DNA from 2 places in the Luteibacter sp. 621 genome. Region 2 is predicted to be linked to the other one. Evidence: riboswitches for the same ligand, from Rfam matches in the RefSeq annotation. Region 2 holds a riboswitch; the other holds the start of a gene.
What was found. A riboswitch is a leader RNA that binds a small molecule or an ion and turns the genes downstream of it on or off. The one in region 2 is predicted to bind thiamine pyrophosphate.
Positions count from the first base shown of each region.

Region 1: another riboswitch for thiamine pyrophosphate. It lies ahead of thiC (phosphomethylpyrimidine synthase ThiC); the one in region 2 lies ahead of ABIE56_RS10145 (TonB-dependent siderophore receptor).

Region 1 covers NZ_JBNDKI010000017.1:28,764-40,851, reverse strand. Annotated here, with positions in the region: gene ABIE56_RS16655 (O-antigen ligase family protein) at 1-251, shown strand, start outside; gene ABIE56_RS16650 (glycosyltransferase family 2 protein) at 241-1,035, shown strand; gene ABIE56_RS16645 (VirK/YbjX family protein) at 982-1,896, opposite strand; gene lpxL (LpxL/LpxP family Kdo(2)-lipid IV(A) lauroyl/palmitoleoyl acyltransferase) at 2,064-2,981, opposite strand; gene waaA (lipid IV(A) 3-deoxy-D-manno-octulosonic acid transferase) at 3,062-4,327, shown strand; gene ABIE56_RS16630 (hypothetical protein) at 4,334-4,606, opposite strand; gene ABIE56_RS16625 (TolC family outer membrane protein) at 4,833-6,209, opposite strand; gene ABIE56_RS16620 (protein-L-isoaspartate O-methyltransferase family protein) at 6,248-6,907, opposite strand; gene ABIE56_RS16615 (TetR/AcrR family transcriptional regulator) at 7,272-7,928, shown strand; TPP riboswitch at 7,963-8,062, shown strand; gene thiC (phosphomethylpyrimidine synthase ThiC) at 8,133-9,977, shown strand; gene ABIE56_RS16605 (ferritin-like domain-containing protein) at 10,105-10,677, shown strand; gene ABIE56_RS16600 (DUF2333 family protein) at 10,721-11,743, shown strand; gene ppa (inorganic diphosphatase) at 11,894-12,088, opposite strand, start outside.
Region 2 covers NZ_JBNDKI010000007.1:143,702-155,789, reverse strand. Annotated here, with positions in the region: gene ABIE56_RS10190 (2Fe-2S iron-sulfur cluster-binding protein) at 1-356, opposite strand, end outside; gene ABIE56_RS10185 (hotdog fold thioesterase) at 406-858, shown strand; gene ABIE56_RS10180 (serine/threonine protein kinase) at 855-1,799, shown strand; gene ABIE56_RS10175 (hypothetical protein) at 1,865-2,308, shown strand; gene ABIE56_RS10170 (class I SAM-dependent rRNA methyltransferase) at 2,328-3,497, shown strand; gene ABIE56_RS10165 (DNA topoisomerase IB) at 3,553-4,635, shown strand; gene ABIE56_RS10160 (hypothetical protein) at 4,632-5,630, shown strand; gene ABIE56_RS10155 (hypothetical protein) at 6,062-6,820, shown strand; gene pnuC (nicotinamide riboside transporter PnuC) at 6,894-7,475, opposite strand; gene ABIE56_RS10145 (TonB-dependent siderophore receptor) at 7,465-9,639, opposite strand; TPP riboswitch at 9,700-9,795, opposite strand; gene ABIE56_RS10140 (phosphotransferase enzyme family protein) at 9,798-10,949, opposite strand; gene ABIE56_RS10135 (HvfC/BufC family peptide modification chaperone) at 10,989-11,726, opposite strand; gene ABIE56_RS10130 (MASE1 domain-containing protein) at 11,938-12,088, shown strand, end outside.

The sequences.
Region 1 (12,088 bases), on a different contig from region 2:
GCACGCTGGGCCTGCTCGCATGGTTCGCCGCCGCCGGTGTCGCCTTACGCGCATGGTGGCGTGCGGGTGCGGATGCCCGCGCCCGGGCGTTCCCTCCTGCCGTCGCGTTGTTTGCCATCCTGTTCCCGCTGAATACACACATGGCGTTCTACTCGGCATGGTGGGGCCTGCTGGCCGCGTGGCTGCTGGCCGTGTGGTGTGCCGCGCTCTATGCCGACCTGCCCGATACGGTGCCAGCGCATGGCGGGTGAGCGGCTATCGGTCGTCATCACCACGTTCAACAACGCCGATACGATTGGCGCATGCCTCGCCTCGGTCGCCTTCGCCGACGACATCGTGGTACTCGATTCCGGCTCCGCCGATACCACGCGCGATATCGCCGAGCGCGAACATGCGCGCGTTTACGTGCAGGCGTTTGCCGGGTATAGCGCACAAAAACAGGCCGCCATCCAGCTGGCGCTCAACCGCTGGGTGCTGCTGCTGGATTCCGACGAAACGCTGCCGCCCGGGGCGGCGGAGCGCATCCGGGCCGCGCTGGACGCGCCGTCCGTCGCGGGCTTTGAACTGCTCCGCCGCGAATGGGTGTTCTGGCGCTGGCAGCCCGGCAAGGCCCGCCTGAATCACTACGTGCGCCTGTTCGATCGCGAGCGCGCACGCATGAGCGGCCACGAAGTGCACGAGAGCGTCGAGGTGGATGGGCCGGTCAGCCGGCTGGATGTGGTGATCGATCACCACGGCGAGCGCGACATCGCCGGCCGCGTCGATAAGGCGAACCGCTATTCATCGTTGCAGGTACGCGACCGGCACACGCGCGAACCGCGCGCGCTGCGCCTGCGCATGGTGGTGTACCCGACCATCGCCTTCGGCCGCTATTACTTCCTGCGTGGCCACTGGCGTGGCGGGTGGGCGGGCTTTATCGCCGCCCGCGTGCACGCGTTCTACTCGTTCCTCAAGTACGCCAAGCTCTACGAACGCCGCGTGTCACGCAGCCACGGCCAGCGCCGGCCGGTCGAAACCGAACGGCGCCAGGATTAGTTCGCACGCCTCGTGGCGCAGTGCCTCGCGGCGGCGGAACTCGCTACGGCGCTTGCTCTCCACCTCCGCTTCAAGGCGCAGCGGATCGCGCGGCGGCACCCGGTAGAAGCCCGCATCGCCCAGCTCACCGCCGGCCTCGAGCCAGAACCCGTCGTAGTCGGCTTTCACCTTGTTGGCGATGCCGGCGAACACATGCCGGTCGTTACCCACGCCGAGCACTTCATCGATGCCGAACGCATCGGCCAGGGCGCGCACCATCGAAAGCAGCAGGTTCTTCGGGCGTAGCCCATGGCACTGTTTGGTCAGGTCGCGAACGGCTTCGCGGCCCGCATCGTTCGCCGCACCCTGCAGGCAGCCGATGACGATGGTGCGGCCACCGTTGATGATGGAAAACTGCACGTAGGAGATCTGCAGCCCTTCATCGTCCGTGAGCGAGAGGCTGAGTTCGCCTTCGCGGCCGCGGCGGATGGGCGCCTTCAGCAACAGGGAAAGCTTGCCGCCATCGCGCAGGGTGAGCTTGCCGGCCAACACCTGGCGTTCGCGGTACAGCATGTGGAAGAGCTGGCGCGGAAAGCGGGCCAGGGCAAACTCGTAGTGATCGCGTACCGCCTGCAGGCGCTGCTCCGCACTCCACGCCTTGCTGATGTAGCGGTGCTGGTAGCGCTCGAGCAGCACCCGGTCCACTTCGGTTATCCCTGCCATGGCGGGTGACTCGAGGAAGGCCAGCCACGCATCGTGTTTGCGCCACCGTTTGACCGAGCGGCCGCAATAGGTGAGCACAGCGCCAAGCGCATGCGAGCGCGTGCTGTGCCAGCCGGCGCGGCCGTGCAGGGATCGTGCGAAGCGAAACAGCGATTGCATGGGGAGGGTCCGTCTCGATGGATATCGACGGACGTTCTACGCCGTGAAATTTTCGCCTGACTTTCGTGAGAACAGACGATTTAGCCGCTGTTGCCGCGTAGAAAGTTTCGGGAAAGTCCCACGAAAGCTGGCTTGTACCGGATGGTCGCGCCTGCGCGTGGTGCGCCTCAATAAATCTTCGGCTCACCCGGCGGGCGCGTCTTGAATCGCTTGTGCACCCACAGGTATTGCTCCGGTGCCTCGCGCACCATCTGCTCGATCTGCGCGTTGACTCGTTCCGTATCGCGCGCAGCATCTTTCGACGGGAAATCGTCCATCGGTGCGCCCAGGCGCATGGCATAGCCGGAATCATCCGGCAGCCTGCGGTGGTAGAACGGGATGACCACGGCGTTGGAAAGGCGCGCGAGGTGGTGCGTCGCCGTGATGGTGGCGGCCCTTACCCCGAAGAACGACGCGAACACGTTGTCCTTGCTGCGCATGTCCTGGTCGGGCGCATACCACAGCGTGCCGCCGGCCTTGAGGTATTTCACCGTGCCGCGGATATCGTCCTTCTCGAACATGGCCGCGGCGTAGTGCAGGCGCGAGCGCAGCACGGCGAACTCAAACACATCCGAATCCATGCGCCGGTACATGCCAGCGATACGGATGCGCTGCGAGACCAGGCGGGCGCACAGTTCCAGGTGCGAGAAGTGCCCGCCCACCAGCAGTACGCCACGCCCTGCGGCGCGCGCCGCTTCCAGGTGCTCCAGCCCCTCAAGGGTGACGGGTACGTTGGCGATCGCCTTGTCCGAGCCCATCCAGCCCAACGCGAACTCGGCCAGCATCATGCCCACATCGCACAGGTTGGCCCGGACGAGCGCCTTTTGCTCATCCGGCGATAGCTCGGGAAAGCACAAGGCGATATTGGTGGCCGCGATCCGCCGGCGCTCCTTGTTCAGGCGCAGGGCAAGCCGGCCGGCCAGGCGGCCCAGGCCCATCAGCCAGCGGAACGGCAGGTGCGCTATCAGCCAGATCACGCCCACGCCGAGCCACGCCGGCCAGTTACGGGGCGCGAGCAGCGAGCGGGTCAGGGTAGGGCGGGGCATACCAGGCATGGCCGGGCATTGTAGCGGACCGGGGCGGCTATACTGCCGGGCCAACCGCCCACCCCGGGGATAGCGTGCTCCTGCGCCTGATCTACAACCTGGCCATGTACCTGTTCACGCCGCTGGTGATGGTTCGCCTGATGGCGCGCGGCATGCGCTACGGCGATTACCACGTGCGCTGGCGCGAGCGTTTTGGCAGCTTCAAGGCCCCCCGGATGAGCGGGTGCCTGTGGGTGCATGCGGTCTCCGTGGGCGAGGTAAATGCGGCGGAGCCCCTGGTCAAGGCACTGATGGAGGCCTACCCGCACGCCCCCATGCTGGTGACCACGGTCACCCCCACGGGCTCGGAGCGCGTACGCCAGCTGTTCGGCAACGCAGTGCACAGCGTGTACCTGCCGTATGACCTCCCCTTTGCGGTGAAGCGGTTCCTGCGCAATACGCGGCCGCGCCTGGCGGTGATCGTCGAAACCGAGATCTGGCCCAATCTCTATTTTGCCTGCCGCCGGCACGGCATTCCGCTGCTCATCGCCAACGCCCGCCTTTCCGAGCGCTCGCTGCGTGGCTATGCGCGCATGAGTTCGCTGGTACGCCGCGCGTTGCGCTGCGTAAGCCATATCGCCGCGCAATCGCGCACCGATGCCGCCCGCTACCGCCTGCTGGGCGCTGAGCCCAGCCAGCTCACCGTGTGCGGCAACCTGAAGTTCGATATGCCGGTGCCGAGTGCGGCGCTGGAAGCGGGCAAAGCCATGCGCGAAGCGTGGGGCAGCGGCCGGCCCGTGTGGATCGCCGCCAGCACGCACGAGGGCGAAGAAATGTGCGTGTTCGAGGCGCACACCGAAGTGATGCGCCGCCTGCCCGATGCCTTGTTGCTGATCGCCCCACGCCATCCGGAACGCTTCAAGGCGGTGGAAAGCGCTGTGCGCAGCCTGGGCTTTAACGTGGCTACCCGCAGCGCCGACAAGGTGCCCGGGCCGTCCACGCAGTGCTTCGTCATCGATTCCATGGGTGAGCTGCTGCGTTTCTTCGCGGCATCGGATGTCGCCTTCGTCGGCGGCAGCCTCGTTTCGATCGGCGGCCACAACGTGCTGGAGCCCGCCGCGCTGGGCAAGCCCGTGCTCGTGGGCCCGTATACATATAACTTCGAGGAGATCACCCAGGCCCTGCTCGATGAGCACGGCGGCCACCGGGTGAAGGACGGCACGGAACTCGGCGCCGAAGTGCTGTCGCTGCTGCGCGATGAAACGCGCCGCCTGCCGATGGGCGTGGCGGCGCGCCAGGTGTTCGAGAGCGAACGTGGCTCCGTCGGCAAGGTCATGAAGCTGGTGGATACCCTGCTGCAGGAGTGACCTCGCTTACGACATGCTGCAGGTAAGTTCGGCCATGACCTCGTAGGTGCCGTCGCCGCGTTCGAGTGTCTCCGTGGAGAAGCCGAGCACCTTGCCGCCGGTGGATTGGCAATCAGCCGTCATGGCGTTCTGGAGCTGGCGCTGCATGGTGCTGACATCCGTACCGTTTAGGCCGCCACGCAGGCGTTCGACAGTGTCGCGCTGGATGGACGGTGCCGAGGCCATCGCCTGGGTTGCGGTCAGCAGGGCGAAGAGGCCGAGGGGGATGATGGCTTTCATGGTGTTCCTTCCTTGGGTAGTGGCGCTTGGCCCGTCATTGGGCATGCAAAGGATGAAGGTGCATGTGGGCCGGTGCTGTAGGCGAACGCCTTCAATCGGTGTGGGGCGATGCTCCTTGAAACCTCGGGTATCCACCGCTTCGTTCACCGCAGGCGCCCGTCGATAAGGCAAAAAAAGCCCCGGACAGGCCGGGGCTTTTTCCTGGTCGTTTACGTTACGGCGTTTCTTACTGGAGAAGTGAGTTCACCGCTTCCAGGTCCTTCACGTCCACCGTGCCCGCCGTCTGCTTCAGCAGCAGCTTATCCAGCACGAACTGGTGGCGCGCCTGCGAATAATCGCTCAGTGCCGACGTCAGGTTCTGCTGCGCGATCAGCACGTCCACGATCGTACGCGTACCCACCTCGAAACCGGCCTGGGTCGCATCACGCGCGCTCTCCGCCGACTCCACCGCCGCCTTCGTCGCCTCGACCTTGCTGATGCCAGCCACCACCGAACGGTAGTAATTCAGCGTATCGCGCACCACCTGGCGGCGAGCGGTCTCCAGCGAATCCTGCGCCGCATCGCGCTGGTAGATCGACTGGCGCACGCGCGACTGCGTGGCACCGCCCGAGAAAATCGGCACATCCAGCGTCAGGCCCACCGAGGTGGAACCGCGGCCGTTGGAGCTCAGCGTGCCCGAGGTAGAGGCCACGCCCGCGTTCTGGTTCCACTGCGTCGCCTTGCTGTAACCCAGCGTGGCGTTCAGCGTCGGCAGATGGCCAGCGCGTGCCGACGAAATGCTGTGTTCGGCCGAATCCACGTTGTACTGCGCGGCAATGATCGTCGGGCTGGTCTTCACCGCTTCGGCCACCCAGGCCTGCGCATCGTTCGGGCTCGGCGGATCCATCGGCAGCTGCTCGCGCAGCTTCTTCAGGTTATCGGCCGGCTGGCCCGTGATCTGGGTCAGCGCCTCGCGCGAATCGGCCAGCGTGTTCTCCGCCGTGATCACCTGGGCCACAGCGGTATCGTGCTGCGCCTTGGCGTCCTGCACGTCCGTGATCGCCGACAGGCCCACGTCGAAACGCTGCTGCGCCTGTTCCAGCTGGCGGGCCAGCGCCTGCTCGTTGGCCTTCTGGAAGGTCAGCGCGTCATCGTTGGTGAGCACCTGGAAGTACGCCGTGGCCACGCGCGTCGACAGCGCCTGCAGCGCGGCATCGTACGTGGCGTTCTGCGAATCCGCCGACGAACGGGCGGCCTTCAGGTCGGCGTACTTGCTGAAATCGACCACGCTCTGGCTCACCGTGGCGCTGGTGGTCCGGGTGCGGCTGTGGCCGATATCGCCCGTGAAGCCGGTAATGGTGGTGCCATCGGCGCCGTAGATCGGCTCGCGCGTGGGGCCATTCGGGTCGGTCTGGACCAGGCTGAGCTGGGCGCTGACCTGGGGCAGCAGCAGCGCACGGGCCTGGGTCACGCCCTCACCGGTTGCGAGGCGGGTGGAATCGGCCTGCGACAGCACAGGGTCGTTCGCCCGGGCCTGGCGGTAAGCATCAAGCAGGTCTTCGGCATGGCTGGCGAAGGGTGCCGCTGCCAGGGCCAGCGCAACGGTGAGTAGCTTCAAGCGCATGGGTTCGCCTCGTGGGTGATGGGGGGATCTTGTAAAAGTCAGAGCACGAAGCGCTTCACCGGCGCGGCATGCGCCAGGTAGGGAAGGTCCGTTTCAAACAACGATTCCTCGCGGTAGCGGCCCTCGCCCTCGTGGGTGAGCAGCACCGCGGTCTGCGCCGGCGAATCGCCGCGGACCACGAACATGCGGCCGCCCGGCTTCAGCCAGCGTACGAACTTCTCGGGAACCGCGTGGACCGCACCGGTAACCACGACGACGTCGAAAACGCCGGCCGGGGTGTAGCCGTTGACCGCCTCGGCCACCTCGACCGTGGCGTTGGCCACGCCGGCGGCCGAAAGGCGCTGGCGTGCGGCTTCCACGAAATCGGCATGCATATCGATGCTGGTTACCTTGCCGGCCAGGTTGGCCAGGCAGGCCGTGAGGTAGCCCGAGCCGGTGCCGATTTCCAGGACCTCATCGGTCTTGGTCAGCGCCACGGCCTGCAGGACACGGCCCTCGATCACCGGCTTCATCATGACCTCGTCATGCCCCAGGGGCAGGTTCAGGTCCGCGAAGGCGACATTGCGGTGGGCCGGGGCCACGAAATCCTCGCGGCGGATCGCCTTCAGGGTGTCGAGTACCGAGTACTCCAGCACTTCCCAGGGGCGGACCTGGTTCTCGACCATGTTCTGGCGGGCCTGCTCGAAATTCATCGCCATGGTGTTCAATCCCGTACGAAAAGCTGAAAAAAGATTCGGAAGGATAACGGGTTACAAGCCGCTTTTCCTGATGTGCAAAGGCTGCGGTCCCGGTGCTTTCAGGCGAAGTGCCGGAAGTCACCGCCCGGGGCTGACGTAAGTCACCCCCAAAGGCTGAACCCCATGCCGGCTGAATGGCAGGCGGGGGGCGGGGCCGGGTAGCCATGGAGACCGCGGGCACGCGGCCCCACATCATTCTAAGGTAGGACGGCGGTTCCGCTCGTGTTCCCACTTGCTGTCGCGACAAAAAGATACGCGCCATGCTGGAAATAACTGAACCGCCGCGTATAATAAAGTCATAACTTTTGTTTGTGAAGGTGCAGCCATGAACGCCAGCCCGAAAATGAAGACCCAGGGCCCGGGGCGTCCGAAAGACATGGAGAAGCGCGCGGCCATCCTCGATGCCGCCAAGGCGCTCTTCACCCAGGGCGGTTTCGCCGGTACCAGCATGGATGCCGTCGCGGCTTCGGCCGGTGTGTCCAAGCTCACCGTCTACAGCCATTTTGGCGACAAGGACAACCTCTTCCGCGAGGTCATCCGCGCCCACGTGCAGGAACGCCTGCCCGATGACCTGTTCGATTTCAGCGCCGGCGCCGATATTCGCGCCACGCTGACCAATATCGCCAGCCGCCACGCGGCCATGGAAACCAACACGGAATCCGTGGGCACCTTCCGCGCCATCCTTTCCGATTGCCAGTCGGGCGGTAACCCCCGCTTTGGCCGCCTGGTATGGGAAGAGGGCCCGGTGCGCATGCACAAGCTGATGAGCCGCCTGCTGGGCGATGCCGCCGAGCGCGGCCAGCTCGAGATCCCCGATGTCAGCCGCGCCACCACCCAGTTCCTGGCCCTGCTCAAGGGCGATCTGCTCATCCGCCGCCTGTTTGGCTGCGAGGATTGCGCCGTTCAGTTCGCCGAAGAGGTGAAGAACAACGCCCTCGCCGCGGTCGAGATGTTCATGCGCGCCTACGCGCCGCGCGGTTAAGCCTCGCGTTCCTCCCCGCTTCGTGCTTGAATCAGCCCCGAAGCGGGGGTGCCGGCGCATAGTGCGCAGGCTGAGAGAGTCCCTTTGAACCTGATCCGGTCAGTACCGGCGTAGGAAGCTTTGTCCACGGTCGCCGTGCGCGTATGCGCGCCGGTGCCCCGTGGCGGCGCGTCCGCTTCTCCCTCAACCTGAGTCGAGAAGCCGATGAATGCCATCTCCGAAGACCTCGCCCGCGCCGCCCGCGAGCTGTCCGCCTCCGTTACCGCCCCCCTCCCGGGATCGCGCAAGGTCCATGTGACCGGCAGCCGTCCCGATCTGCGCGTGCCCATGCGCGAGATCACCCAGGCCGCCACGCCCACCCTGTTCGGTGGCGAGGACAACCCGCCTATCGTCGTGTACGACACCTCAGGCCCCTATACGGACCCCGGCTACACCGTGGATCTGGCCGCCGGGCTGCCGCCGCTGCGCGCCAACTGGATCGCCGGGCGCGGCGATGTGAGCCGGCTGGATGGCCTCTCATCCACCTTTGGCCGCTCGCGGGCCGGCGATGCCCGTCTCGACGCGATCCGGTTTCCTGCCCAGCGAGCACCCCTGCGGGCCGTGCGCGGGGCCAATGTCACCCAGATGCACTACGCCCGGCGCGGCATCGTCACGCCGGAAATGGAGTTCATCGCCCTGCGTGAAAACCAGCGGCTGGAAGCCCTTGCCGCGACCAGTGGCCTGCGCACCCAGCACCCGGGCGAAGCCTTCGGCGCCCGCCTGCCCGCCGCCATCACGCCGGCGTTCGTCCGCGACGAAGTGGCCCGCGGCCGCGCCATCATCCCCGCCAACATCAACCACCCCGAAGCCGAGCCGATGATCATTGGCCGGCACTTCCTCACCAAGATCAACGCCAACATCGGCAACAGCGCCGTGAGCTCCGGCATCGCCGAGGAAGTGGAAAAGCTGGTGTGGGCGATCCGCTGGGGCGCCGACACGATCATGGATCTGTCCACCGGCAAGCACATCCACGAGACCCGCGAGTGGATCCTGCGCAATGCGCCCGTGCCCGTCGGCACCGTGCCGATCTACCAGGCCCTCGAGAAGGTGGGTGGGGTGGCCGAGGACCTGACCTGGGAAATCTTCCGCGACACGCTCGTTGAGCAGGCGGAGCAGGGCGTGGATTACTTCACCATCCATGCGGGTGTGTTGCTGCGCTACGTGCCGCTGACCGCCGGCCGCGTCACCGGCATCGTCTCGCGCGGTGGCTCCATCATGGCCAAGTGGTGCCTGTCGCATCATCGCGAGAATTTCCTCTACACGCACTTCGAGGACATCTGCGAGATCATGCAGGCCTACGATGTGTCCTTCAGCCTGGGCGATGGCCTGCGCCCGGGTTCGATCGCGGATGCCAACGATGCCGCGCAGTTCGGTGAACTCGATACGCTGGGCGAACTCACCAAAGTGGCCTGGAAACACGACGTGCAGTGCATGGTGGAAGGCCCGGGCCACGTGCCGATGCACTTGATCCGCGAGAACATGGACCGCCAGCTGGCCGTATGCCATGAAGCCCCGTTCTACACGCTGGGCCCACTCACCACCGATATCGCGCCCGGCTACGACCACATCACCAGTGCGATCGGTGCCGCCATGATCGGCTGGTTCGGCACGGCCATGCTTTGCTATGTCACGCCGAAGGAACACCTTGGCCTGCCGGACCGGCAGGATGTGCGCGATGGCATCATTGCCTACAAGATTGCCGCGCACGCGGCCGATCTCGCCAAGGGGCACCCGGGTGCACAGGTGCGCGATAACGCGCTGTCGAAGGCGCGTTTCGAGTTCCGCTGGGACGACCAGTTCAACCTGGGCCTGGATCCGGAGAAGGCGCGTTCCATGCACGATGAGACCTTGCCGAAGGATGCGCACAAGAGCGCGCACTTCTGCTCCATGTGCGGCCCGAAATTCTGCTCGATGAAGATTACCCAGGATGTGCGTGACTACGCCGCGGGCATGGATGCAAAGGCGCTGGAGTTTCGTGCCCAGGGCGGTGAGGTTTACGGCAAGGCGTAGGAGCATCGCGCGCGAGCGCGCTCCTACATGGGTTAATGCGTCGCATTAACCCGCCTTCACCCCGTTTTTTCGGCGCCCGCCCTACCGTCGTGGCCCTACCCAACTCCCCTTCCATGGAGCACAGGCAATGGCCAGCGTGAAACCCTTTGTGAGCGATATTGAGAACATCCGTAAGCGTGCCCGCGAGCATATCGATAAGGGCGCGGTGACCGCCGGTTACCGCGCCGACCGCGAGACGGTGATCAAACTGCTCAATGAAGCACTGGCTACCGAGATCGTCTGCGTGCTCCGCTACAAGTACCACTACTACATGGCACCGGGTATTCATTCGCAGAGCGTGAAGGCCGAATTCCTGGAGCACGCAACCCAGGAGCAGGAGCACGCGGACCGTATCGCCGAGCGCATTACCCAGCTCGACGGTACGCCCAATTTCAGCCCGGAAGGCCTGCTTTCACGCAGCCACGCCGATTACGTGGAAGGCGTGGACCTGGTCGACATGATCAAGGAAGACCTGGTGGCCGAGCGCATCGCCATCGATAGCTACCGCGAGATCGTGAATTACATTGGCGACGACGACCCGACCACCCGGCGGATCATGGAAGACATCCTGGCGCAGGAAGAAGAACACGCCGAGGACATGGCCACGCTGCTGGAAAACCTGGGTAAGAAGGGCGAACCGGCGAAACCCTCGAAGCACTGATTAGGTAAGCTTGGGGCATCGCTCGCACCGGAGAAGGATCAGCATGAACGCGACCGCCGCCCCATCGCCTGCGCCCCGCCGCAGGCGCCGCCCGCTCAGCCTGCTTATCGCCGTGCCTGTCGCGGTGCTGGTGCTGCTCTTGCTGTTCTTTATGTGGTGGTGGGACAAGGAGCCGGCGCAGTTCGATCCGGTGCAGGTCACCACCGCCCACATGAAGGATATCGGCCGGCCCATGAGCACCGGCGCGGTCACCACCTACACGCTGATCCGCTCGGTGGATACGCTGATGGACAAGCGGGGCGGCTACCTCAGCAACGACAAGTTCCCGCCCGGCGCGTTCATGGACAACATTCCCAACTGGGAATTTGGCTCGCTGACCGCCTCGCGCGACCTGGCCCGCGCGCTGCGTAACGACTTCAGCCGCTCGCAAACCCAGTCCACCGAGGACAAGGCGCTCGGCGAGGCCGATCCGCTGCTCAACAGCCCGAACGATCGCTGGCTGTTTCCCAGCTCGGAATCGCAATACGGCAAAGCCGTGGATGATCTCAGTGATTACCTCGGCCGCCTGAGCGATGCCGAAGATGGCAATGCGCATTTCTATGCGCGCGCCGATAACCTCGCCGATTACCTGCAAACGGTGTCCGCACGGCTAGGGTCCTTGTCGCAGCGCCTTTCCGCCAGCGTCGGCCAGTTGAAAGTGGATGCGGCGCCCAACGCGGACGTGGCCGGAAATGCCGGTGCGTCCAAGGCGGTCTACGTCAAGACGCCCTGGAACAAGATCGACGATAACTTCTACGAAGCGCGCGGCTATACGTGGACGTTGCTGGAACAGCTCAAGGCCATCCGCCACGACTTCGGCCCGATCCTGCGCAGCAAGAACGCCGATGCCAGCCTGCAGCAGGTGATCCGCGAGCTCGAGGAGTCGCAGAAATCGCTGGGTAGCCCGGTGGTGCTCAACGGCTCGCCGTTCGGCTTCTTCGCCAACCACTCACTGGTGATGGCGAATTACATCTCGCGTGCCAACGCGGCCATTATCGACCTGCGCGGCCTGCTAGGCCGCGGCTAAAAGAAAAGGCCCGCTGCGCACAGCGGGCCTCTTGCTTTCTGTAGGAGCGCGCTTGCGCGCGATGGGTGCTAGCGAAGACGGATAGGCGGGCGTGCCGCATCACCGCTTTGTTGGCTTTTCGCGTGCAAGCACGCTCCTACATCGCCTTGTTTATTTGGACGCCTTGTAGCGCTCGATGCCGGCGTTGATCTCGGCCTTGGCCTCTTCGGCGCCGACCCAGCCTTCCACCTTCACCCACTTGCCCTTCTCCAGATCCTTGTAGTGCTCGAAGAAGTGGCCGATGCGCTCCAGCCAGTGGCCGGACACCTGCTTGATGTCACGGATGTGGGCGTAGCCGGCGAACAC
Region 2 (12,088 bases):
AGGCCCACCACATCGGGCGCCAGCATGCGCCGCTCGGCCACCTCGGTTTCCACACGCCGGTGGGGGATGTCCTCCACCGACGCGATCTCGCGGGCCTGGATGGATATATCGCCGCAAGGCACGGCCTGGCACATCAGGATGCCGTGGTGCGCGCGTGCCGTGGCCGAAAGGCCGACCGGCGGGTTGTATGGATAAGCACACGTGCCTTCGACGAGCGTGGCCTTGCAGCTGCCACACACACCGCCACGGCACGAGTACGGGAGAGCGATTCCCGCGCGCTGGGCGGCTTCAAGCACGGTTTCGTCGGCGGCCGCGTCAAAGCGCTTGCCGGAGGCGATCAGGGTTACGGTAGGCACCCGCACATTGTAGGACAATGACGGCTTTCCCATGGAACCGTGCCCGCCGATGGCCATCTGGAAGCAACCGCTCGACCTCGACCGCATCAACGGCTGGAGCCGGAACACGATGATGGAGACGCTGGATATCCGCTTTACGGCGTTCGGCGACGACTGGCTGCGCGGCACCATGCCGGTGGACCACCGCACCCAGCAGCCGTTCGGCCTGCTGCACGGCGGCGCCTCGGTCGTACTGGCGGAAACCCTGGGTAGCTCCGCGGCCCTGCTCACGCTGGATGTGGAGAAGGAAATCGCGGTGGGACTGGACATCAACGCCAACCATATCCGCGGCGTACGGGGCGGCATCGTCACGGGTACGGCCAAGGCCGTGCACCTGGGGCGTACCACCCAGGTCTGGGAGATCCGCATTGAAGAGGACACCGGCAAGCTCGTGTGCCTGTCGCGCCTGACCATGGCCGTGATCCCGTCACCCGGCGGCGCGCCCGGGAACCTGCGCTCGTGAGCCAGGCGGCGCCCTACGCGGCGCTGTCCCCCGATGTGGTGCTGGCGGCCGTGGATGCGGCCGGCACGTGGAGCGATGGCCGCCTGCTCACGCTGAACAGCTACGAGAACCGCGTGTTCCAGGTCGGCCTGGAGGATGGCGGCTTCGTCGTGGTGAAGTTCTACCGCCCCGGGCGCTGGAACGACGCCGCCATCGGCGAGGAGCACGCGTTCGCCCTGGAACTGGCCGCGGCCGAAATACCCATGGTGGCGCCCCTGGTGTTCAACGGGCGAACCATGCTGCGCCATGACGGCTTCCGCTATGCGGTGTACCCGCGGCGCGGCGGCCGTGCGCCATCGCTCGAATCCGCCGACCAGCTCGAATGGCTAGGGCGCCTGCTCGGGCGCATGCATGCGATCGGTGCGCGCGAGCCGTTTCATCACCGCACGACACTGGACCGTGCCACCCTGATCGACGCCCCTGCGCGGGCGGCACTGGGCTCCGACCTTCTGCCCGCCCACCTGTTCGATGCGTACCGCGCGGCGGTCATGCGTGTCGATGACGCGGTCACTACCCGCTTCGACGCCGTGGGGCCCGTGCACCGCCTGCGCCTGCATGGCGATTGCCACCCGGGCAACGTGCTGTGGACGGATGCCGGCCCGCACTTCGTCGACCTGGACGATGCCCGCATGGGCCCCGCCGTGCAGGACCTGTGGATGCTGGCCTCCGACGACGCCATGTTCCAGGCACTGCTGGAAGGCTACGGCCAGTTCCGCGATTTCGACCCCACCGAACTCGCCCTCGTGCCTGCGCTACGCGCCATGCGCCAGGTGCATTACGCGGGGTGGATCGCGGAACGCTGGCACGATCCCGCCTTCCCCGCCGCCTTCCCGTTCGCCGCCGAGGCACGCTGGTGGGAGCAGCACATCGCCGACCTGCACGAGGCGGCCGAGGCACTCTGAACGGCCGTTCGGCCAGCCGATAGCGCGGGCGGCCATAATGCGCCGTCCGCTACCTGGGAGTTCGCATGCATTCGTTTTTCACCCGTGTCATTGCCGTGTTCGAGATTGCCGGTGGCCTGTACGGCCTGGTGCGCCAGGTGGACCACCTGCTCGGCTCGCGCATGAGCGGCCTTGATGCGGTGGTGACCGTGCTCGGCGTGTTGCTGTTCGCGTTCATCCTGGTGGCCGGCGTGCTGCTGGCCAGCAACGATGGCCGCGGTACCCAGATGTCGATCTGGGCCCAGTTCCTGCAGGCACCGCTGGTTGCCACCTCGTTCTTCAGCTACGCCCTTTCCTCGGGCGCCTACGCCAACCTTTCCATGACCCTGCAGCGCTCGCCGCGGCTGGGCTTTGACTGGGCGATCGCCGAACACGGCTGGCTCCTCGCCCTAGGCGGCCCCTCCGCGCCGCACATCGGCATCAACCTGCTGGCGCTCGTCTCCTGGCTCATCCTGCGCTTCGGGCGCTAAGGGCCGGTATCATTCACCGATGAATACCGCCGCAATCCCCCAGATCCAGCTCAAATCCGACCGTGTCCCCGGCCATCCGTGGGTGTGGTCCGCCCAGGTCATCAAGCCCGCCGAGCGCATTCCGCCCGGCAGCGTCGTGGACGTGGTGGACGCGAAAGGCCGCTTCGTGGGCCGCGGCTTCTGGAACGGCCACGCCCGGGTCGCGCTGCGCCTGCTCACCACCTCGCCCGACGAGGCTATCGATCCTGAGTGGATCGCCGCCCGGATCGAGCGTGCGGTGGACCTGCGCCGCAACCTGCTCCGCCTGGACGATGTCAGCGACGCCTGGCGCGTGGTCCACAGCGAGGGCGATGGCCTTTCCGGGCTGGTGGTGGATCGCTATGCCAACCATCTGGTCGTCGAGTATTTCGCCGCCGGCATGTGGCGCTTCCGCGACACGATCCATGCCGAGTTGCAGAAGCATTTCCCGGGCGCATCGCTCTACTGGTTCGCCGAGCAGCATGTGCAGCGCCAGGAATCGTTCGACGTGCGCTCGAACGATGCGCCCGCAGCCGTGGATGTGCACGAGCATGGCCTCGCGTTTCACGCCGCGCCAGGCTTGGGCCACAAGACCGGTTTCTTCGCGGACCAGCGCGACAACCGCCGCCGCTTCGCCGAACTGGCGCGCGGCCGTCGGGTGCTGGATCTGTGCTGCAACGCGGGTGGTTTCGCCGTTCACGCGATGAAGGCCGGGGCACGGGAAGCCACGGGCGTCGATGCTGACGCGGCGATCCTGGAAGTAGCGCGCGAAAACGCCCGGATGAACGGCGTGGACGCCCGCTTCGAACAGGGTGATGTGTTCGAGTGGCTGCGCGCGGCCATCGCCCGCGGTGAAACCTGGGATGCCGTGGTGCTCGACCCGCCCAAGCTCACCCGCGATCGCAACCAGGTGGTCAACGCGCTGAAGAAGTACTTCGCCATGAACCGCACAGCGCTCGATGTCCTGGCGCCGGGCGGCATCCTGCTCACCTGCTCATGCACGGGCCTGGTGGGCGAAGACGATTTCCTGGAGATGATCCGCCGCGTCGCCCTCAATGCCGGGCGCGATATCCAGGTGCTGCACGTGGATGGCGCGGGTGCCGACCACCCGGTGGCCAGCAACGTCCCCGAGAACCGTTACCTGAAGGCCGCGTTCTGCCGGGTGGGCTAATGCCTGACGGCACGTTCACCGTGCCTTGATCGCCGGCCGGCACACACTGCCGGCCATGTCCCGACGACCTCCCGCCAACGCCCTCGTGGTGGCAACCGATGAGCGGGCCCACGCGAAAGCGGCGGGCCTCGTTTACGTGTGCGACACGGATGATGGGATCACACGGTGCAAGCGCGGCAAGAGCTTCCAGTACATGGACGTCGGTGGAAAGCGCGTCACCGATGAGGACGTACTCGCCCGGATCCGTTCACTGGCAATCCCGCCCGCTTACACAAAGGTGTGGATCTGCACCAACCCGCGCGGCCACCTGCAGGCCACCGGGCGCGATGCACGCGCTCGCAAGCAGTACCGCTACCACGCGAAATGGCGCAGCGAGCGCGACCGGGGCAAGTTCACCCGCATTCTCGAATTTGGCGCGGCGTTGCCGGCGCTCCGTAAGCGCCTGCGCAAGGACCTCGCATTAGCCGGGCTGCCACGCGAAAAAGTGCTCGCCCTGGTGGTGAGCCTGCTTGAAGAAACCATGATCCGCATCGGTAACGATGCGTACGCCCGCGAGAACAACTCGTTTGGGCTTACCACGCTCCGTTCGCGACACGTCGCAGCACGCCGAGGCCGTATCGAGTTCCACTTCCGCGGCAAGAGCGGGCAGTGGCGCGATGTCGTGCTGGATGACCGCCGGCTGGTGAAGGCGGTACGTCGGGTGCAGGAATTACCGGGGCAGCGCCTGTTCCAGTACGTGGATGACGAGGGCCAACGGCAGCCCGTGGATTCGGGCATGGTCAACGACTACCTGCGGGAAGTCACCGGCGGCGAATTCACCGCTAAGGATTTCCGCACCTGGGGTGGCACTGTCCAGGCCGTGGCGGTGCTCGCGGCCACTCCAATCCCCGAAGAGGGCGGCGAACGAGCTGTCAAAACGGTGCTTGCGCAGGCGGTGAAGGATGTCGCGGCCGTGCTGGGAAATACTCCGGCGGTGTGCCGCGCATCGTATATCCACCCGGAGGTTTTCCTGGGCTGGGCCGATGGTGACCTTCACCGGCGGGTGCCCCCGACAGGCCCGCACCAGCCACGCAAGTTGGAAACGCTGACCCTGGCTTTCCTCCGCCGACGCCTGCGTGCCGGCAAGCGCTCCCCATGAGGCATATGGACGGCTATAGTGCGCGCACGGGGTTCGCGTTCGATCTTGCAGGGGTTTTGGAAACGATGTGGCGGTGGAGTGTGATTCCCGTGCTGCTGGCCTTGGGCCCGGCCAGCTTTTCCGTGAGTGCGCAGAACGCGCCCACGGCGCCCCCGCTCGTGCCGGTGGATGCGCAAACCCACCGCGGCGTGGTCGACGATACCTGGATCATCGCACCCAGGCGGCTGGCTGACGCCACGCTTGAGGCCGTCAAGAATTATGCCGACGAAGGCGATATCGCGGCAGGTATCTCGCTGCGCTACGGGATCGACCACGCCGAGTGGATCATCGCCGATGTCTTCATCTACCCCGCTGGTCAGGGCGATGAGCCGAAGATGCTGGCCCAGGCCGTGCAGGATTTCCGCGAATCGGTGGCCTTCGCCGAGCGCCAGGAAATCTACCGCAATGTGTGGTGGGGCGACGAATCACCGTATACCGCGAAACTCGCCGGGGGCCGCCACCAGGATGGCCGCTTCCTGCCCATCGTGTTCGATGCCCAGCGCGACATGCTCACCTCGCGCACGTACCTCTTCTACCGGAAGATGTACTTCGTGAAGGTACGCCTGAGCACCACGGTGGAGGCGGTGGATTCCCTCACCGAGAATGCCGACCGGTTTATCGCCAGCCTGCTCGATGGGATCGATATCGTCAGCGTCGGCAGCTGCGGGCGAAAGCTGGATGTGGTCGGCCTGGATGGTGGGGTATCCCCACCGGCAGATATGCCTGACGGCGTGAGCCCGGATGGGTACAGGGTGGCACTGAAAACCACGAAAGCGGGTACCCCGGTATACGGGCCGCAAACCACGAAAACCATGGCGCTGGCACTCAAGCGCCAGGTGGCGACGGGCTGCACCACGTTGCAGTACAACCCACCGCTGGAAGACGACAACCGCACGGTGCTGCACCTTCAGTTCAGCGCCGATGACTGGGGCGCCTCCGCGCACCCGTCGAACTGAAGCGGCCGGGACGCGTCCCACGCCCCGGCCGCTGCCGGGCAGGCCCGGTGGACACACCCCTATCCGTGGGTGCCCCCACCGGGCTACGACGACCCGCGCATGATGCTGTCTTGCCCCGCCAGATGGCTATGGAAGGATTCTGAAAAACGCGGCCGATCGCACCGGCGCGGTGGTCGGCTGACCGGCCGACCGGTCAGGGGCCGGTTCCCGCAAACGTTGCCGGCTATGCCTATCGGCCAGAAGGCAGGGGATATGGCGCCGGCCTACGAAATATCTCAAACTCCGCCCGCGGGACCTTCAGGGGAGGCAGGTCCGCGCCGGCGTCACGTACCAGGGGGTATGCGGGCCGCCACCACGCTTCCATGTCGCCTGCAACCGGCCCGCCTGCGCGCCGGCACGGCTGCATGCGCTTATTTACCGAGGGAATCGAAATGAATCGTCTATGGAAGCACGGCATGGTCGTGGCGTGCGTGGCCAGTATTACGGCCTGCGCATCGATTACCGGTGGCCGCTACCAGAAGGTGGACGTGCACAGCCAGACGTCGTCTGGCGCGCCGATCACCGGTGCGTCCTGCGCGCTCACCAACAACTACGGCACCGTGAACGTCATGACCCCGGGCACGGCCAAGGTGCATCGTTCGGCCACGCCGCTTTCGGTCAACTGCACGAAGGATGGATCGGTCGTCGCGCAGCAGGTCTTCCCCGCGTCGATCCGCGGCATGGTGTGGGGCAATATCCTGATCGGCGGCCTGATCGGCATCGTCATCGATTTCTCCAACGGCGCGGCGCACCACTACGGCAACCAGTTGCAGGTGCTCGGCACCGATGCTGGCGGCGTCGCCGCGGCAGCGGCCCTGCCCGGCTCGCCCGTGGCCGCGGCCCAGGCGGTCGATACGAAGCCCACCACCGATGCACCCGCGCCCGCGGATACACCCCAGCCGCACGAAGCGCAGATCGCCACGGCACTGCAGCCAGGCGGCATGGCCAGCCTGGATCCGCGCGTAGGCAAATCCATGTTCAACGCTGCACAGGACGTGGCAGCGGTGCAGCAGTGCGACCGCGGTATCCGCGTGCTCGAAGTGGACGGCCAGCACGCCGTGTTCTTCACCCAGTGCGATGGCCGCGCGCAGAAGCTGCACATCGAGTGCAACGGCGCGGAATGCGTGCCCCTGCTCCCGCCGCAGAGCTAAGCAGGCTGGTGGATGGCGGGCCTTACGGCTCGCCATTCCAGCGGTCGAGGCCGCACCCGCTATCGGATCTGTATCAGCCTGCCACGGCCGCCGCGCGCTCGCGGCTCCATGCGCGCCAGCCCATGGCCGCCAAGATCACAAAGCCGGCGTAGAGCACGGCGGTGATCGGCAGCGACTTGTAAACGTATTCGCCGACGTAGATCACATCGACCGCGATCCACAGCCACCATGCGGCGGCGTGGCGTCGTGCCTGCCACCATTGCGCGACAAGGCTGAACGCGGTGAGCGCTGCATCCAGCCAGGGTAGCGATGCATCGGTCCAGCGATGCATGGCGTAGCCCAGGGCAAGTGCCGCGGCGGTGCCGACGGCGAGGTGCAACGTGGCGCTTCGCGTATCCAGCGAGGCGACGCGCACGTGGCCACTGTCATCCAGGTTGCGCATCCAGCGGTGCCAGCCGTAAACGATGAGCAGCGCGAAGATGACCTGGAGCAACGTATCGGAATACAGCTTTGCATCGACGAAGATCCATGCGTAGGCGATGACCGAGACCAGGCCCACCGGCCAGCACCACGGGCTGCGGCGCGCGGTCAGCCACACACCCGCCGCGCTCACGATGGCCGCGGCCAGCTCGAAAAACGAGAGCTCAAAGTTCATAGGTCACCGACAGCCTTGCGAGCCGCGGCATGCCTGGGAACAGGTAGCTATCGCCACCCGAGCTGCCGGTATCGCGCCAGTAGAAGTGATTGAAGACGTTATCGACGTTCAGGCGCCAGGTCATCGCGTGCCCGCCAAGCGACGTCGCGAAGCGCAGGCCCGCATCGAAGACATGGTACGCCGGGACGCGGGTAGTACCGTCGGGCGTCGCCACGTTACTGCTGGCGTAGCGCCAGCCACCCAGCACGGCCAGGCCAGGCGCGAACGGCAGGCTGTAATCCGCATAGACCGCCGTGCGGTAGCGCGGCACGTTCACTACCTGGTGGTCCTCGTACGAAGGCGTACCGGTATTTTCGGCACGCGCGCGGATCACGTTAGCGCTCGCGGTAAGCCGCAGATTATCGGTAACGCGGCCGGCAAGGTTCAGCTCCACACCCGTGTGCACTTCCTGGCCGCGCTGCACGAAGGTAAAGCCCTCGGCGGTACTGTCTGGCTGCGCGAACTGGTACGGCTGGCGGATGCGATAGACCGCCGCCTGGAGGTCGAGCGCATCGTTGACGGCGTATTTCACGCCCGCTTCGATCTGCCGGGAATGCAGCGGCGGCAACGTCGTGCTGCCGTTCGAGGTCCAGTAGGGAGCCTCGCGCCCGAGTGAAAGACCCTCGCCGTAACTCACGTACGTGGTCAGCGCTGATACCGGCTGCCACAACACCGCTGCCTGGGGCAGCGTTTTCGTCATACGCGTATCACGCTCGAGCACGCCCGCGTCGTCGTAGGCACGCTCGTGCAGCTTCACGAACTTCGCTCCCGCCAGCACCTGCCAGGTGTCGGACAGGTGCACGCGATCGATCGCGAAGAGCGTGTGCTGCCAATCGGTCAGGCGGCGCTCGGAAGGACCGGGCTGGTTGGGCGATGAGGGAAACACCGGGACCACCTGCTCATCGATATTGGCGGTGCCGACGTAGTCGTAGACGTCCGCGCGCTGGTCCACCGTGCGTCGAAACGCAGTGGCACCCACGTTCAGTTCGTGATCGATGGTGCCCGTGGCGAACGCTCCCGTTAGTGATGCGCGCACTTCGTCGTTCTGCCGGGTATCGTCGGGGCTACGGTAGTCGTACGCATCGTAATCGCCGTTTGGCGCGAAGAAGTACCCGGGCGTGGCACCGCTCGCACACGATTCGGCATAGAAGCAGCCATACGCAAACGCGACATTGTCATCGATCACGGTGTGGCTATGGCCCGCGGAGAGCTGCGCGTTCCACTGGTCGCTGAAACGGTAATTGAAGCGCAGCGTGGTGTTGCTTGAGTCAATGCCCACCGGCCGCTGCCAGGGCTGGTAGCCCAGCAGGCGCGTACGGCTGGGGTGTTCGGGAATCTCCGTGCCGCCCAGCAACTGGTAACCGGAAGCCGAACGGCCACCGCTCGTCTGGTAGTCCGTATCGAGCAGGAGCGTCGCCTTATCGGTGACTTTCCAGTCCGCCGAGATCGAGAGGAACGTGCGACGGGCATCCGTATGCTCGACAACGCCGTGCGTACGTTCGTGCGCCGCGTTCACGCGCACGCCGAACGTCGGCGTGAACCACGTGCCAAGGTCCAGTGCTTCGTACGCCGACCCATGCGAATCCGTGCCAAGGGTCACATTATGGACTTCGGCCGGGCGCTTGCTTACGTAATTCACCAGGCCGCCGGGTTCAACGACGCCGGCTTCAAGGCCGCCAAGGCCCTTCAGCACTTCAACGCGCTCCTTGCCCTCGAGCGCCATCAGCTGCTCCGCGGACATGATCATCCCGTTGAAGCGGAACCCGGTCGCGAGATCGAGCGGGAAGCCACGAATCGACACATCCTGGTAGTAGCCCGCCGGCGCGTAGTTATCGTTGATCGCGGCATCGCCGCGGACCAGTTCGCTCAACGAACGCGGCTGCCGGTCATCGATTTGCGCACGCGTGATCACCGTGATGGCGGCGGGCGTGTCATGCAGCGGGGCACTGCCAAAACTTCCGAACGTATCCAGCTGCGTATCGGCTGCCTGGTAGCCCGCGGCGGTATTGGCATGCACGTCGATCGAAGGCAGCGTACGCGCCTGCTGCGGAACATCGTCGGCAGCATGGGCGGCACCGGCGAGCGACAGCACGGCAAGGGCGAGCGGGGTACGGATCGGGGTCATGGTCGTCTTCGTGGGGAACGGACGAAGCGACGGCGGGCACGGACCGGCCCCAAGGCAGGCTCCGTGACTCTGCAAGCTCCCTACGCCGGTACTAACCGGGTCAGGTTCCAAGGGACTCTCTCAGCCTGGCAACGCCAGGCACCCCCGCTTCAAGGCCTCTATTGAACCACGAATCCGGCCCCGGCGTGCCGGATCTGCTCAAGCAGGCGCTGGCCCGGCGGCGTGGCAAACCAGGCGGCATGCCCATGGAGGAAGGTGTACCAGGCCACATCGGCGTGGTCACGCCGCCCGGTAATGCCTTCGAAGTACTCCACCTCGGACAGGGCGAAATCCACATGGACGATGGGCAAAAGGTTGGCCAGGTCGTCAAGGTCGCCCTGATCGAGCGGGCATACGCTCTGGTAACCCGCGATCAGCGCCAGCGCCAGGTCGGCATGGCCGATCTCGCCGCGCGCGATATCCAGCCATGCGATCGCGTTGCGCTCAATGGCGGTCGCCAGGTCGTACAGGGCGAACGTTGCTGCGCTCAGGCCCATGTCGAGCACATCCGTAATCGCGGCATCATCGCCGCTGTTACTCCAGCACAGGTTGGAAACGTGCCAGTCGCCGTGGGTCCATAGGCGAGGCTGGCGGGCCATGCCTGCGTGCGCCCGCGCGTGCCAGGGCGAAAGCGTGCCACGCAATTCTTCATGCCAGTCTCGGTCACGCAGGTAGGCTGCCAGTGCCGGCCGGTCGCCAAGCTGCGCCTCGAGGGCAACCACCGGGTCCGCTGCGGAAACGATCTCTGCCCTGGCCACGAGGATATGCGTGGTGCGCTGGGGCGCGTCGTACCCCGCAGCCACGGTATGCACGCGTGCCAGCATGGCGCCAGCCAGCCACGCGTGGCGCAGGCCACCCACAGGCGACCACGAGAACGCATCACGGTAGATATCCGCACCCCGCGCCGGCGCGTGCACTTCATAGACCCACTGGCCCCTGGCCAGCGCGGTGTGGCCTTCGCCATCGGGGTAAGCCGCGGGTATGGGGATGCCCCCTGCGCGCAGGCTGGCCGCGAACCGATGTTCCTCGGCAAGGGCCTCTGCGGAACGTACGCTCGCGTGGTGGCGCTTCACGAAAACCGTGCCGAGTGCCGTTTCCACCAACGCCGCCGCCGATAGCGGACGCGGCGAACGCCAACGGATGGCGCGCGCCGCGCCAGCCAGCGGCACGCTCGCCAGCAGCGCCGTGACTTCATTCTCGGTGAGAGCGGGCCAATCGGGCGGTAGTTCATCGCCGGCCAGGCCATGCGCAAGGTGGGCGTCATCGATCATCGTGGAAGTGTAGCGGCGCCGGCGCCGCCTTCCACGGGATCAGTCGCCGACGAGCGAGTCGACGATCCCGTCTTCCACCCAGCTGCGCAACAGGGCTCCCGCTTGCCGGGCCGCGGTATCCGGTTCGTGCAGGCGCGTCAGCGCTTCGCACATCTCACCGAACGACGCCCCGGCCAGGGCAAGATCAAGGCAGGCGCACTCCGGCGCCAGCATGCTGGTGAACCGGGGCGAAAAATCCCGGCGCCACACACGTACCCCCGCATCGACATCGAAGATTTCCGCGGCCGGGGGCATTCTTTCGCTCGCCAGCGCATGCCAGATGGCGGCGGCGTTGCTGCGCGTCCAACGAAAACGCAGCGTGGGTACGAAGCGGATTTCCACGGTATCCCAATCGGCGGAGACCAGGCCATCCAGACCGATCGGGCGCGCATCGGGGCCGGAAAGGGTGCGCCGCAGGTGCCAGTCCAGCCAGGCAAGTTCCGCGATCTCCGGATCCGCAGGGTAGTGCCCATCCAGCCAGGGGATGTAGCTCTCCCCGTAGGCGTCCAGCGTCCATGAATCCGGCGGCGTCGCCGCCACATAGGCCTCGGCCAGTTCGTCGAACACACCATCGCCCAGCCACAGGCGCGTCTTCGCGTAGGTATCGCGCAGGGAGGCGACCAGCTGCGACCGGTACTGGTTCGTATACACGGCCATACCCCGGCCATCCAGGCCTTCCACGGCCGGGCCACCGCGGAGGGTCGAGGCGAAACGGGTCTGGAGGTCGCGAAGGTTCATGGGCGGACGGTAGCACCCCATTTGTGGAGAAACTGCGTGGTCCGCCACGCCTTGCCGACCGGAACGCTATTTCGGCAAATCTTCGTGATGGCGCTGTATTCCGCCTGGCTACTGCCGCTATATCATTCACCAAGAAAGCGTCAGCTGTAACGGGACTGTTCCGGACGGCGGCTTTTTCCGAACGGTCGCGACGGCGGCATTGAGGGTGGCAGTGAGGAGTTCCCACACGGATCCGTTGGCCTGGGGCCGCTATCTGGCGGTCGCGGGCGCGTATGCCGCTTGCTACGAGCTCACACGCAATATCTCGTTCTCACACTGGATGCTCCCGGCTGGCCTGCGACTGGCCTGCCTGCTGCTCGTGC